2 regions of the Lactococcus sp. SK2-659 genome follow, and region 2 is predicted to be linked to the other one. Evidence: riboswitches for the same ligand, from Rfam matches in the RefSeq annotation. Region 2 holds a riboswitch; the other holds the start of a gene.
The links. A riboswitch is a leader RNA that binds a small molecule or an ion and turns the genes downstream of it on or off. The one in region 2 is predicted to bind fluoride.
Positions count from the first base shown of each region.

Region 1: it holds a riboswitch for fluoride, as region 2 does, so the genes downstream of both, eno (phosphopyruvate hydratase) here and LDP15_RS04235 (voltage-gated chloride channel family protein) in region 2, are expected to answer to the same signal.

Region 1 covers NZ_JAIWQZ020000002.1:353,279-358,826, reverse strand. Annotated here, with positions in the region: gene LDP15_RS08940 (energy-coupling factor ABC transporter ATP-binding protein) at 1-296, opposite strand, end outside; gene LDP15_RS08935 (GNAT family N-acetyltransferase) at 293-781, opposite strand; gene LDP15_RS08930 (energy-coupling factor ABC transporter ATP-binding protein) at 825-1,658, opposite strand; tRNA gene LDP15_RS08925 (tRNA-Ser) at 1,802-1,889, shown strand; gene eno (phosphopyruvate hydratase) at 1,957-3,225, opposite strand; fluoride riboswitch at 3,304-3,376, opposite strand; gene LDP15_RS08915 (DUF2325 domain-containing protein) at 3,516-4,022, shown strand; gene nrdG (anaerobic ribonucleoside-triphosphate reductase activating protein) at 4,131-4,736, opposite strand; gene nrdD (anaerobic ribonucleoside-triphosphate reductase) at 4,733-5,548, opposite strand, start outside.
Region 2 covers NZ_JAIWQZ020000001.1:911,482-917,029, forward strand. Annotated here, with positions in the region: gene LDP15_RS04230 (nicotinate-nucleotide adenylyltransferase) at 226-813, shown strand; gene LDP15_RS04235 (voltage-gated chloride channel family protein) at 836-2,047, opposite strand; fluoride riboswitch at 2,139-2,213, opposite strand; gene LDP15_RS04240 (DUF896 domain-containing protein) at 2,257-2,499, opposite strand; gene glyS (glycine--tRNA ligase subunit beta) at 2,610-4,631, opposite strand; gene glyQ (glycine--tRNA ligase subunit alpha) at 4,631-5,548, opposite strand, start outside.

The sequences.
Region 1 (5,548 bases), on a different contig from region 2:
TCAAAAAGTTGGCTTTCAGGAAATTGAAAGACTACACCTACTTTTTTGCGGACAGGTTTAATCTCTTTTTGTTTACTTGTTGAAGTGACAACAATATCACCTACTCTAACCGTCCCTTGTGTAGGCTGCAACAATCCATTCAGATGTTGCAAAAGTGTCGATTTACCAGAACCAGTATGCCCAATCAAAGCCGTATAACTTCCTTTTTTGACTTCTAAATCAATGTCAAAAAGGGCACGACTGGCAAAGGGACTGTTGGGCTGATAAGTATAATTTACTTTTTCAAATTTAATCATTTTTCTTTTTTCTCAAATCCAATAATATCCATTTTTTCATTAATATGTGTCAAACTCCCAGTAGCTTGATAACCAAGTTTTTCATAAAAATGGATGTTGCCTGCTTCTTGCAAAATAGTTGATAGTTCCCACCCATCTTTAGGATGGTACATCTGTTCAAGTTTCTTTATGGTCATTTGCCCCAAACCTAGATTTTGATAATCTGGTAAAATGCCAAAGTCTCCGATATGAATTTTATCTTGACCTTCAAAATCCCAAGTCACATGAGCTAGACGAACAATACCTACAATTTTTTCGTCAAATTTAATAAAAAATAAGCTCATAAATTCTTTATCAAACCATCTTTCAATTTTTGTTATGGGAGTGTTTGCTGGGTTAATCTCATCATCATGATACTTTTTCAAATAGAGACTAAAAATGAACTGATAGAGTTTCAAAACATGGTTTGATTGACTTTTTTCCACTTTTACAAGTTCAATTTCCATGATCAAATCTCCTTTATTACTGACAGAAATTCTGTCAGTAAATTTAGCGCAACTTATCAGCCAAAAGCTCTACCAATTCGTCTTCTGACAGATACTTTTCTGGTAAATCAAAGCCATTTTTTCGCAGGTCTTTCATTAAATTTGAAGAGAAGGGAACATCTAGTCCAATTTCAACCATATCCTCACTCGTTGCAAAGAGTTCAGACGGTGCCGCTTCCTTAATTATTTTTCCTGCTTTCATCACTAAAATTCGGTCAGAGCTTGCTGCTTCATCAAGGTCATGAGTAATAGATAAAACGGTCAGTTGATATTTCTCTTTAATTTCATGAATCACGCGCATAATCTCTTGACGCCCGGTTGGGTCAAGCATTGAGGTTGATTCATCAAGAATAATGATTTCAGGTCGCAAAGCAATAATTCCAGCCACGGCTACCCTTTGTTTTTGTCCACCAGAAAGTCTCGCGGGTTCGCGGGTTTTGAAATCAAGCATATTGACAGCAAGCAAAGCTTCGTCAACTCGTTTAATCATCTCTTCCCGTGGAATTCCTTGATTTTCCATACCAAAAGCGACATCATCTTCAACCGTTGCCCCAACAAATTGGTTATCCGGATTTTGAAAAACCATCCCAATCTTTCGACGAAGATTCCAGACATTTTCAGCAGTCAAAAGCTCTCCATCAATTTTGACTTTTCCTTCAAATTCTTCAAAAAGACCGTCAATCAGTCGAGCAGTCGTCGATTTCCCAGAACCATTTTGGCCAATAATCGAAACCCATTCCCCTTTTGTAATCGAAAAGGAAACCCCATTAAGCTGATTTACATCACTTTCTTTTTCATATTTAAAAACTAAATTTTCTACTTCGAGAATTTTATTCATAGCCCTTATTATACCAAATTTTAAACACTTTTAAGCATTTAGTTTTATATTTCTACTAAAAATGACATTCTTTATCGCCAAAACAAAACATTTAAAAGTTATTGCTAAACAAGAAGAAATTTTGTTATAATATTAAGGAAGTCGGAGAAGTGTCCGAGTGGCCGAAGGAGCACGCCTGGAAAGTGTGTATACGTCACAAGCGTATCGGGGGTTCGAATCCCCTCTTCTCCTTTATAAATTCACATTCTTAAAAATAAAAAAACATTAATTATAAAAATTAATGTTTTTTTATTTTTATCTATCCTGGAAAACTAGCAAGAGCTACATCTTTTCCTAATTCTTCTTCAATTCGCAAGAATTGATTATATTTTTCAACCCGTTCACTTCGAGCCATTGAACCTGTTTTTATTTGGCCAGCATGCATGGCTACCGCAAAATCGGCAATGTAGCTATCAACTGTTTCACCTGAACGGTGAGAAATCATTGTCTTATAGCCTGCTTTTCTCGCTAAACTAATTGCTTCAATCGCTTCAGTTACTGTTCCGATTTGATTAAGTTTAATCAAAATAGCATTTGCTACGCCTTTTTTAATTCCTTCTTTGAAAATTTCGGGATTTGTCACAAAAATATCGTCACCCACTAATTGAATTTTTTGACCTTGAGCTTTCGTTTGAGCTGCAAAGCCATCCCAGTCATGTTCAGAAAATCCATCTTCAATGGAAATAAGTGCTGGATATTTTTCAACTAAATTTTCATAGTAAGTCAATAGTTCTTTAGAAGTCAATTTTTGCCCTTCAAAACGATAAACTTTTTCTTTATCATCATAAAATTCACTTGAAGCTGGGTCAATGGCAATCGCAATTTCTTCACCAGGAACATATCCTGCACTTTCAATTGCTTGATAAAGTGTAGCAATTGCATTTTCAGTAGAACCAAGTTTAGGGGCAAAGCCACCTTCATCACCTACGGCTGTTTCTAGCCCTTTGTCAGCTAAAATTTTCTTCAGAGTATGGTAGATATTTGCAATTTTTTCTAAACCATTGCGAAAGCTTTCCCGTTTGACTGGTGTAATCAAAAATTCTTGAACGTCAATTCCTGAATCGGCATGTACTCCACCATTAATGACATTGAAAAATGGTTGAGGAAGTTCTAAATCAACTCCACCAAGATAGCGATAGAGTGGAATTTTTTCACTATTCGCTGCCGCGCGAGAAATGGCCATTGAAACCCCTAAAATTGCATTAGCCCCTAAACGAGATTTATTTTTTGTCCCGTCAAGCTCAATCATCAAATGATCTAATTTTGCTTGATTAAATGGTGATTGTCCTTTCAAGGCTTCATAAATTTCGCCATTGATATTTGCGACGGCTTTAGAAACGCCTTTCCCTTGAAGACGGTCTCCACCATCTCTTAATTCAACTGCTTCACGGTCTCCGGTTGATGCTCCTGAGGGTACTGCTGCGCGTCCTAGTGTTCCATCTGTTAATCTAACATCTACCTCAACGGTTGGATTTCCTCTAGAATCAAAAATTTCTCTTGCGTGGATGTTTTCGATTGTGACTGTCATAATAAATCTCCTTTTCTTTTCCTTTAATGCCTTGTAAGTCAAAGAAAAAATGGCAGACTACAAGGCAAAAAAAGACTTTGCTTTGTAGGCGCCATTAGATTCAAGCTATTTCTTGAAACGGTTTCGGGTGTGCACCATACCCATCTGCTATTAATTTACCACTTTATTTTTATGAGGTCAAATTTTTGAAACTTATATTTAAAAAATACATTTATCATTAAGCAAAATTGTGTTATAATCACTATAATTCGCTCCTGTCAGTAAAGACAGAGCCATCAGTAAGGAATGACATGAAAACACTACTTGTTCTATGTGAAGTTAAATATTGGCATGATTTTAGAGAGGGCTTGGCAAAAGTTGGCGTTTCTTTTCTTGGCTTTGATAAGAAAAAGCCTAATCGATTTGAGATTGATCAACTTGTTGCCAAAGCTGATTTCGTCATTATGAGAAACCGCAATGTGGCTCATCATTCAGTTCAATTTGCTAAAGAAGCTTGTAAAGCAACCGATACACCCTTTTGGATTAGTAGTAACTTTGGTTTAGAAACCATTATCAAGCAACTTTCTCAAACTTTTCCAGATGAATCTTTTGAAAGCACCGACCAAAATAAGAAAAGCAAAAGGAAAAATGAAAATAGAGTTCTGCAAAAGCAAAATTCCTTAGCCGAAAGTGCCCAAAGCAAAGAAAGTCAAAATTATTTAAAAGGAAAAAAGAAACATCTCCCTCTAAAATCGGCGCTAAAAGATTTCAAAATTACTGACGACGAACCAGATTTTACAAAATTATTTAAAAAATAAGCGCTGATGCATTTGTCAGTGCTTATTTTTAGTGACAGAATTTCTGTCAGAAGATAGCCGTTGGCACTTTAGTGCTTACGAATATGCTCGAATATCCATAAGTAACTTTTAAATTAATTTTTCTTTATGAATTTGTTCAAAAGTTTTTTCACCATCATTGAGTTTTTCCCAAATGACAACTTGTCCTTGTTTTCGAGATTTTGGTACATCGATAATCCGCTGATTTGATGACCCACGGAATTGGAGCATTAAGTTTTTCTTTGATAATTCAAAACGACCGTCAACTAAAATATCTAACAAATCAAGCATTTCTAATTTGTCATCTGTTTCAAGCAACATCTCTTCCCATGTATAACCTGTCCATGACCAAATATCTTTATCCGGTAACTCACGACGAATCCGTTTGAGCAAAGGAATCAAAAATGTCGTGTTCAAGAAAGGTTCCCCACCAAGAAGCGTCAATCCTTGGACATAAGGTTGAGAAAGATCAGCCATAATTTTATCTTCAAGCTCTTTGGTATAGGGCGTTCCATAACGAAATGACCAAGTGGCTTGATTATAGCAGCCCTCGCAATGAAACATACAGCCGCTCACATAAAGTGAGCAGCGCACCCCTTCACCATCAACGAAATTGAAGGGTTTATAATCTGCAATATAATTTTGTGAGAGTTCATCAGCTCTCCATTCTCCTGGTTTTGGATTGTTCATACTTATTTCTCCGCAAAATATTTTGATTTCGCTTCGTCAACTTCGACTGAATCAATCAAATTTCCATCGTTCAAGGCTCCGACAGAACCATTCATATGTTTTACACGTGATGAAATTTCTTTGTGACGACCATGAACCATTGGACGTGCTTGCGGATTTCCAAGATATCCACAAGTTCTTTTGACAACGTCACAGGTTTTAGGATCATCATTGCCACATTGTGGACATTTAAATCCACGTTCCGTTGCCGCAAAATCTCCTTCAAAGCCACAAGCATAGCAGTGGTCAATTGGTGCATTTGTTCCAAGATATCCAATGCGATCGTAGGCAAAGTCCCAGACTGCTTCAAGAGCTTTCGGATTTTGTTGAAGAACAGGATATTCACAGTAATGAATGAATCCACCATTGGCATAAACAGGATAGTCTTTTTCAAACTCTAATTTTTCAAATGGAGTTGGATTTTTACGCACATCATAGTGGAAAGAATTAGTATAGTAATCTTTGTCAGTAATATCTGCAACTGAACCGAATTTTTCTTTATCCATTCGGCAGAAACGGTCAGTTAAACTTTCTGACGGTGTTGAGTAAACAGAATAATGATAACCAGAGGCTTTAGACCAATCTTCACAATCTTCATGCATTCGTTTCACAATTTCAATTGTAAAAGCTTTAGCTTCAGGATTATTTTCCCAAGTTGGGCCATAAAAAGTAGTCGCCACTTCATAAAGTCCAATGTAACCTAAACTTACAGTTGCACGTTCTTTATTGTACAATTCATCAACTGAACCTTCGGCATCAAGACGTCCCAATGCACCATT
Region 2 (5,548 bases):
AGAAAGGTTACAGCAACGGAAATTGCCTTGTAATTGATGAGGATAACACCGAGCATTATATTAACAGTAGATACATTGTCCAAATCGAATCTTAAATTAAAGAACTCCCTTGAGGAGTTTTTCTTTAGTCTTATAGATTGCGATGAGCTATGGTACAATATAAATTGACTGATTCAAAATATTGGTAGATTAAATAATTTCAAAAATTAAGGAGAAAGCCCCCTTATGAATAAAGGGAACAGAAAAAAAGTAGGTCTATTAGGAGGAAATTTTAATCCAATTCATCATGCTCATTTAATGATGGCTGACCAAGTTGCCCAACAAATGAATTTGGATAAAGTATTACTAATGCCTGAAAATATTCCACCTCATGTCGATGAAAAAGAAACCATTTCTGCAAAACATCGAGTTAAAATGCTTGAGTTAGCAATCAAAGAAAATCCTAGACTCGGTCTTGAGTTGATTGAAATTGAACGTGGAGGAAAATCTTACAGTTATGACACGCTCAAACTCCTGACTGAAGCTAATCCTGATACCGATTATTATTTCATTATTGGTAGCGACATGGTGGAATATCTTCCCAAATGGTACAAAATTGATGAACTCCTAAAACTTGTGACATTCATTGCCTTAAGAAGAACGGATACAATCTCCAAAAGTCCTTATCCTGTTACTTGGCTTGATGCTCCCTTGTTACCAATTTCTAGTACAATGCTAAGGGAAATGTTTGCCAAAAATATTGAACCCACTTACTTCTTACCTCAAAACGTTATTGATTACATTAAAACTGAAAAATTATATAAAAAAAGATGACCCAGAGAGGTCATCTTTTTGTTTAAACTTCCAAATTTAGAACTTCTTGCGCATAAATGGATGAATTTCCATTCAAAACGTAGGCAATTGTCATAATTGGTAGGATATATTGAACCGAACCAAAGCCAAAGACCTCCGCAGCAATAAAAATTGGGCCAAAATAAGAGTTTGTTGCGGCTGAAAAAATTGAAACATAACCCGCAGCAGCCACAAATTCGACAGGTAAACCAAAGAGCATAGCCAAAGCTGCACCCAATGTTGAGCCAATAGCAAAGAGTGGTGTGACTTCCCCACCTTGGAATCCAGCAGAAATAGATAAAACCGTAAAGATTAATTTTAATATCCAATCATATCCATTGATATGTCCACCGTTAAAACTTAAAGAAATCAAATTTGTCCCAAGACCAGCATAACGGTCCAAATGAATAACAAGTAAACCAATTGAGATGACAATTCCCATCAAAATAATTCTATAATAAGGATTAACAATTCTTTTAGCGACGGTTGCTTTCATAAAAGCTAAAGATTCCGCAAAAAATCTTCCTACAAGTCCAAAACAAACGGCAATGACAGCCAATTTTAATAGAACCAAAGGGTCAATATGAATGTTAGTATTGATTGCGAAAGAAAATTTTTCTAATCCCAAACTGCTTGAAGTCCAACTTGCAACATATGAACCAACCAAAGCTGGGATTAAAGCTCTATACTCAATTTTACCCAACATTAAAATTTCAATAGCAAAGAAAGTTGCCGCGATTGGCGTTTGAAAGAGCCCTGCAAAACCAGCAGCCATACCAGTAATCAAAAGTATTTTTTTAGCTTCTTTTGCTGAGAGTTTTTTACCAATCGCATGTCCAATCACACCACCAATTTGAACTGCAACTCCTTCACGACCAACACTGGCACCAAACAAATGAGAAAGCCAAGTCGAGAAAACAATCAGCGGAACAAGACGTTTTGGAATATCTTCTCGCCCATGATTCCCCGCTTCAAAAATTAGGCCCATTCCTTTTTGGCTGTCTTTACCAAAATTCTTATAAATATAAACGATTAAGAGACCGGCTAAGGTTAAAAATGGAATTAAATATAGGGCATGACTATCTCTAAATTCAGTAATATAGATAAGCCCTCGACCAAATATAGCATCAACAATACCAATTAAGCCCCCAATAATTACAGCTAAGAAGACATATAAAATTGCGCTTCTTGAAATTCCTACTTTAAAAAAATTCATTTTTGAAACTCCTTGTTTGTGAGTTTAACTCACTTTATAATATTTTACAAAACAAAAGGCGCTACAAACAAGACTACTTGGAGATAGCCTTTTGTTTGTAGGCGCCATTAGTTTTAAGATTTTATTCTTAAAGCGGTTTCGGGTGTGCACCATACCCATCATTATTAATATTTATTTTAACATTTTATGAAATATTTACAAGAAAAAGCTCAGTCGCGCATCCCATTCTTACGTTGAATTTCTTTAAGTTTATCCGGAGTAACATCTTCTCCTGTTTTTTCATCAATAACTTTGATGGTTTCAACTTGTGAGCGGAAATTTGCTTTAACACTATCGAGGTAAGCACGACGTAAAAGGGCTTGTTCTTCAAGCTCAGCTTCTGATAATCCTTCTGCTTTTTTCTTACGCGCTAATTCATTAATACGTTCTACTTGTTCATTTGTAATTGCCATTTCTTAGTTCCTTTCTTCGTGAATATTTTTAAAATTACTGACAGAACTCAAATTTTACTGACAGCTTTTTAGAGTCATAAATAAACTTTCTGTCAGTAAATTTATCAATTTTATTTTGTATTAATCAAAGAAAAATCAGCCATAACGCTTGTTAATGCAACAACTTCTGACAACAACGCAATACGATTATCACGAACTGCTAAATCTTCAGCCATAACCATTACACTCTCAAAGAAAGTTTCAATTGCAGGTGCAAGTGAATGAACAATTGCTCTGAATTTTTCTTCACCAGGCATATAAGTCCATTGATTTTGAAGAGAAATAACAACATTATAAAGTGCTTCTTCTGCATCTTCTTCAAAAAGTGTTGGATTTATTTCTTTAATATCTTTTGCTTTTTTAACCAAATTAATTGAACGTGAAACATTTTCAATTGCTGGTTTAAAAGGTTCGTGAAGTTTGTGCCCATCAATGACAAAAGCCGATTCCATCATGTTTGTAATATCAAAGCTTGAACTATTAATTGCCGCTTCAACAATATCATGACGATCGAGTTTTTCAAGCAAGAGTTTTTGAATACGTGCTTTGACAAAATCCAAAATTTCAAGATGATTTTCACCTTCAAATTGGTCAATAAATAAAGATAAATCGAAATGCCAATTCATTTTTTCAATAATACGAATCAAGCCTTGTACTGCTCGACGTAGGGCGTAAGGGTCATTTGAACCAGAAGGAATTAAACCAACATTAAAGAAAGAAAGGACTGAATCAATTTTGTCAGCTGCTGCAAGCACAGAACCAACTTTTGTTTCAGGCAATTCTCCCTCGGCTGAAGTTGGCATATAATGTTCACGAATTGCTGCAGAAACATTTGCATTTTCACCAGCTAAAAGCGCATATTTTTCACCCATTACCCCTTGTAATTCATCAAATTCTCCAACCATTCCTGTCAAAAGGTCAAATTTATAAATTTCAGCACTACGGGCAACGTCTCTTTTTTCTTCATCTGTCAAACCAGCAATATCAGCTAACTTAGCGGCTATTTCTTTTGTTCGCGCCATGTGTTCAGTAATTGAACCAATTTTAGCATGGAAAGTTACTTTAGCAAGTTTAGCGACCAAATCTTCAATTTTAAGTTTTTGGTCTTCTTTCCAGAAAAACTCTGCATCTTCAAGACGAGCAACCAAAACTTTTTCATTTCCGAGCACGACATTTTCAATATTTTCAGCGTTCCCATTACGGACAGAGATAAAGTTTGGTGCGAGTTGACCTTCTTGGTTATAAACTTCAAAATAACGTTGATTATCACGCATTGATGTCACTAAAACTTCTGCTGGAACAGAAAGATATTTAGGATCAAATGAACCAACAAAGGCAGTTGGATATTCAACAATATTATTTACTTCTTCTAATAAATCTTTATGCAAAGTAACTTGCCATTTATTTTCAGACGCAAGAGCCAAAATTTGAGCTGAAATTTCTGCTTTACGATGTTCAGCATCAACTAAAACAAAGTTTTCTGGCATTTTGCTAGCATAATCATTTGCATTTTTGAGTTCAACCTCAACATTTGCCAAGAAACGATGGCCCCGTGAAAAACGATTTGCTGTTACGTCCAATAAATCAAAAGCAACAACTTTATCTTCTAGAAGTGAAACAATCCATTGAATTGGACGAACAAAGAGAAAATCATTATTTCCCCATTTCATATAAGTTGAGAATGTCATTTTTGCGATGACTTCATCGCCAACTTTAGACAGAATTTCTTCTGCTTTTACTCCGTCAATATGTTTTTTAGCATAATAATAATCACCCTTAAGGATTAAATCATCTGGAGTAGCTCCTTGTCCTCTTGAGAAACCTTGAATCGCTTTTGACCAATTCCCTTGCGCATCTTTAGCAATTTTAGCAGATGGACCTTTAACTTCTTCATCAATCGCTTCTGACGCTTCTGCCAAACCTTCAACAATAATTGCTAAACGACGTGGAGTTGAAAATTTAATAATTTTATCAAATTCTAAACGATTTTCTTTAAGAAAAGTTTCCATTCTTTCGGCTAATTGATTGATTGAAGGAGTCACCAAATGTGCTGGAATTTCTTCCAAACCAATTTCAAGTAAGTAATTTGTCATTATTTTTCTTCTCCTTCTACAATCTTAGTATATTTTCCTTTTTTACCAAGGTATTTTTCACGCAACGCTTCATCTTTTAAGAGCGGGAAACCAAGTTTTGCACGTTCTTCAATGAAAGTTTTTGCTACCTTACGTGCCATTGTACGAACGCGATGCATATAGCCTGCACGCTCAGTTACAGAAACTGCTCCACGTGCATCAAGTAAATTGAAGGTATGTGAAGATTTCAAAATATAATCATAAGCTGGGTGAACCAAGCCTTTATCTAATAAATCAAGCGCTTCTTGTTCATATTCTCCAAAAAGTTTAAGTAAAAGCTCTTGGTTTGATTCTTCAAAGGCAAATTTAGAATGTTCGTATTCAGGTTCTTTGAAAATATCTCCGTAAGCTACGCCATTCCCCCATTCAAGGTCATAAACAGAATCAACCTCTTGAATAACTGTCGCAATACGTTCCAAACCATAAGTGATTTCTGAAGTTACGGAATCAACTTCTATTCCTCCAACTTGTTGGAAATAAGTAAATTGAGTACATTCTTGCCCATCAATCCAAACTTCCCATCCAATACCGGCACATCCCATTGAAGGATTTTCCCAGTTATCTTCAACAAAGCGAATGTCATGTTCTAAAGCATCAATTCCAAGTTCAGCTAAACTTTGAAGATAAAGTTCTTGGATATTTTTTGGAGATGGTTTTAATACAACTTGGAATTGGTGGTGTTGGAACAACCGATTTGGGTTTTCACCATAACGACCGTCAGCAGGACGACGTGAAGGTTGCACATAGGCGGCTCCCCAAGGTTCAGGTCCGTTTGAACGCAAGAAAGTGTAAGGGCTCATTGTTCCTGCTCCTACTTCATTATCATAAGCTTGCATCAAGTTTGCCCCTTGTTTAGACCAAAAGCCTTGTAGGGTCAA